DNA from 2 places in the Edaphobacter acidisoli genome. Region 1 is predicted to be linked to the other one. Evidence: riboswitches for the same ligand, from Rfam matches in the RefSeq annotation. Region 1 holds a riboswitch; the other holds the start of a gene.
What was found. Region 1 has a riboswitch for cobalamin ahead of metE (5-methyltetrahydropteroyltriglutamate--homocysteine S-methyltransferase). Riboswitches for the same ligand answer to the same signal wherever they lie in the genome.
Positions count from the first base shown of each region.

Region 2: another riboswitch for cobalamin. It lies ahead of IEX36_RS13040 (TonB-dependent receptor); the one in region 1 lies ahead of metE (5-methyltetrahydropteroyltriglutamate--homocysteine S-methyltransferase).

Region 1 covers NZ_BMJB01000002.1:113,412-115,612, forward strand. The annotation lists gene IEX36_RS13505 (outer membrane beta-barrel protein) at 1-338, shown strand, start outside; tRNA gene IEX36_RS13510 (tRNA-Ser) at 459-548, shown strand; cobalamin riboswitch at 633-834, shown strand; gene metE (5-methyltetrahydropteroyltriglutamate--homocysteine S-methyltransferase) at 974-2,201, shown strand, end outside.
Region 2 covers NZ_BMJB01000001.1:3,204,432-3,206,632, forward strand. The annotation lists gene IEX36_RS13040 (TonB-dependent receptor) at 1-1,397, opposite strand, end outside; cobalamin riboswitch at 1,408-1,589, opposite strand; cobalamin riboswitch at 1,702-1,881, opposite strand.

The sequences.
Region 1 (2,201 bases):
CTCACGCGAATAACGTGAATAACTCGGGCCAGAATATTACTATTTTTAACTATCTCTTCGGCCCTCGGTATTCGGTGCGCCGGTATAATCGGTTCGTTCCGTATGCCGAAGTGATGCTCGGTGGTGCAAAGGAAGATGTGAATTTTCAGTTCACCATCAACCGTAACGCATTTGGTTTTCTCGGCGGTGGCGGAGTCACCACAACGTTGAAGCCAAGACTGGGTCTCACGATTATTCAGGCTGACTGGGTGCATACTCGCATTCCGAACGCTGTGAACGATCGTCAGAATGATATTCGTATCAGCACTGGTATTACCTACCGTTTTGGAGTGCACTAAACGGGGTTGCTTCGGCAGGCATTGCAGAGCATGCTCACGTGCTCTATTCGGAGATGCCATTAGTGCCACGCAGCCAATGCTTTGCATTGGCAGACTCAACATACTAGACTCGAAGTAGGTGGAAGAGTGGCCGAGTGGTTGATGGCTCCGGTCTTGAAAACCGGCATACCCGAAAGGGTATCGGGGGTTCGAATCCCTCCTCTTCCGCCAGTAGACTAGTAACGCGAGGAATGGCGGTCCGATGCGATGTCCTTAAAGTGTGTCGATTTGTAGCTGCCCCTCTACTCCGCTCAAGTAAACTACTCGCATGCAGGTCAAACCGCCCATTGGCGGTTTGTTAAACGGGAAGCTGGTGTAAATCCAGCGCTGTCCCGCAGCGGTGATGGGAACGAAACGTTGCATGGCGAAGGCCAGCGCACTGTCTCACTTGAGATGGGAAGCGGCAACAGAGTAGGACGTCCAAAGTCCGAAGACCGGCCTGCAGCCACCGCCGTGGAAGCGTTGATCGCTGACTATGGGTGCGCTTGAGGACACCGCTCTCGTGGATTGGATCGGTAGCCACTGCTAGTTCCTGCGCTATGCGTAGTGGATTTGCCTGCGCACAGGTGGTTCTTTCGTTTTGAGGAGAGAACCAAATGTTTGAAGGAAACTTATCGAAATCTATTGGAAAATTGAAAACCGCGAATCTGGGTTTTCCTAGGATGGGACGTCAACGTGAACTGAAGTTTGCTCTGGAAGCTTACTGGTCGGGAAAGCGTGTCGAGCAGGAATTGATGAGCACGGCTGCGCAATTGCGAAGAGAGCACTGGAAGCTGCAGCAAGTGGCTGGGCTCAACTCTATTCCATCGAATGATTTTTCTCTTTACGATCAGGTCCTTGATGCACTCGTCCTCGTAGGCGCAATACCTGAACGCTTTGGTAGTGGGCCCGTCACGCTGGAGCAGTACTTTCAGATGGCACGGAACAGTCCCGAACAGTCGGCGATGGAGATGACGAAGTGGTTTGACACGAATTACCACTACCTCGTTCCGGAGTGGAGTGAGGGCATTTCGTTCAACATCGACACAAGGAAGCTGCTCAACGAAGTGCACGAGGCACGCGATCTCGGAATTGAGACAAGGCCCGTACTGATTGGGCCATTGACGCTGCTCCTGCTTGGCAAGGGAGTCAATGGATTTGATCCAATGGCGCTATTGCCGAAGCTAACCACTGCCTACGTGCAGATATTACAAGTACTCGAAGCAGAAAATATCGAATGGGTTCAGGTCGACGAACCCATGCTTGTGACTGATCTCGATGCAAACGTTCAGAGTGCTTATCGGCAGGTTTATTCAGAGTTGAAAAGGGTTCCAGTCAAACTCATGCTGACTACCTATTTCGACACAATCGGCGATAATTTGCGAACAGCAATTGAACTTGACACTGCCGGTCTTCACATCGATGTAGTTCGTGCTCCTGAACAACTCGAAGAAACTCTGCAGGCATTGCAACCTGAGCAGGTGTTAAGTGTGGGTTGCGTCGAAGGGCGCAATATCTGGCTGACTGATTTCTTTTTGGCCACGCCGCTGTTACGTAAAGCCGTCCGCCAACTCGGCGCCGACCGAGTGATCGTTGCTCCGTCGTGCTCCTTGCTGCATGTCCCACACGATCTTCGCAGCGAAGCGGAGTTGTCACCACGCATCAAAAGTTGGCTGCGCTTTGCCGAAGAAAAGCTGGCAGAGATCTCCGCGCTGGCGAGTCGTGATGAGGTCGCATATCAAGCCAACGCCGCTGCACTTGCTGATCGCGCTTCCGCAGAGACAACTACCAATCCAAATGTCCGTGAGGCGTTAACAGCGCTTCGGCCTCAGGACTTCTTGCGTA
Region 2 (2,201 bases), on a different contig from region 1:
TCAGAGAGAGTGTAGCCGCGTTCGTCCTCATACTTGAAGCCGCCAAGGGCCACGAGGCGAGGGCTGAATTGGTAGTCCGTCTGAGCGTAAACGAAGTCGCGTTTGCTGGGGGCTTTGTAGACGCTTGGATAACTGGAGCCGTAGCTCGCTCCGTACTGGAAGATTGCCTGGCCGGTGACGCTGTACCCATTTGCTCCAGTGATGGTGAGGGGCTTTCCAAGATAGAGGTCGGTGTTTGGATCGTAGATGCCGGTAGGCGCGTAATCGGTGTATTGGTAGTTGAGTCGGAGACCACCATAGCGGATCTGATTGTGCCAACGGTTGGTGGTCTGGTTGTTCCAGATGGCAGAGTAATAGTTCTCCTGCTCCTTGTAGCCTGCTGCATCGGCGATACCGTAAAGCTGTATCGTGTTTGGCTGACCGGCAGCTACAGCGAGATGGCGTACGGTAAAGCGCAGGTTGTTGTCGGTGTTCGGTGTCCAGCCAAAATTGCCTACATAGGTTGCGTTGTGGAACTGGTCGCGCGGCAGATTGTTGCGCGTGTCCATGCGTGAGAACTCTGAGAGGTAGTCGAACTGACGGAAGAGTCCGCTGGCAGAGACTGCCTGGCTATAGGTTCCGAAGTTTCCTGCATCGCCCGCATAGGTGAATAGTGGCAGCCCTGTTGTGCCGCGAGCGGTTGTGAGACTGACAACACCGGCGAGTGCGTCGGAGCCATAGAGTGTGCTGTTCGGCTGACGCAGGACTTCAATCTGATCGACTCCAACGGTGGCGAGGTTGGCGAACTCGACCGCGCCCCCGATGTCGTTGGCTGGTACACCGTCGATGAGCACTTTGTTGGCGTTGCTGTTACCACCACGGATGTAGAGAGCGGTGGTGCCCCCAGCCTGTCCGCTCTGCGTGAGTTGAAGTCCAGGAACGAGACGTAAGGGATCGGCAACCTGTGGAGTGTAACGAAAACTGTCAGAGGTCAGGACCGTAACGGGCGCTCCAACTTGCGCTATTGGCGTTGGGGTTCCAGTGGTGACTGTTATTTGCTGCGTGAGTGTTCCCGTCGCAAGAGTGATGTCGATATTGGAGTTTATGAATGGGGTGGAGAAGATGGGCTGACTGATTGAGGTTTGAAAGGTGGGCGCTGTGGCACGGACGCGATAGATGCCGGCTGTTTTTACAGGCAGGACATATTCTCCGGCCTGGCCGGTTGTTGTAGTTGCAGCCACTGTTGCGCCGCTGAGCAATTCAACTTTGGCGTGGACGACTATTGCTCCTAAGGGATCTTTGACGGTTCCACGAAGCGTGCCCTGGGCGGTGGCCTGGATTGAGGATAGCAAAAGCGCAATGACGAAAAAGCAAATTGCGCGGACGATTGCCCGCGAAGCATGAAGTGTTGAACGCATGGTCCCCCCTCGGGATAGGTGAGGCAAGGCCGGTCTCCTGACTTTGCGCATCATCGGCTCCGGAGCAGCCTTCCCAGAACCGTTTGGTTCCAGTGGCTTCAAGCAGCATCGCTCGGATCCTCTGCGCTTACAGTTACGGGGTAGTGGCGGATTCGCACCGCGCTTCCCGACACCTCGCCGGTGGGTTAACAGTTACAAGCTGGGCAGTCCAGCTCAGAACGAAGAAGTGGGAAGAATAAACAGCGCTCGTGCCAGCGGGACTGCTGGCGAGAATGCTCTTCAGCTCTCCCTTCGGAGCTGAATGAAGCCCGGTTGGCCTCTGGCAGGTCTCCTGACTCTGCGCTTCAACGAAGTTTCGACTCACCTTCCCAGGGTTTCAGCCCCAGTGGCTTTGAACTGAATGTCGAAGTTCTCCACGCTCACAGTTACGGGGTAGTGGCGGATTCGCACCGCGCTTCCCATCACCAGATCTAAAGAGAGGGTATCTCGCATAGGAAGGCAGGGTCAACCGCCCGGGTCTTGCATGCTGTCCAGGACGCATGTGTAAGAGCGTCCACGAGCACGTGTATCCCCACTTTTATCTTTGTGGTTCACTTCTACAACTTTGGTTGGTGTTGATGCACATGGCGTGCCATACCCCGCATGAATGCTCCACGCCATGATGTTTCAGGGTGCAAGATTCCCAATTTGGAAACTGCGCTACCTCAGCGTTAGGAGTGTTCAACCGACACGACTCAAAAAGATTTGCCTGAAATGCCATGGCACGGGGCGTAGAGATTAATGCTTTTGTGCTGCTCTACCGGG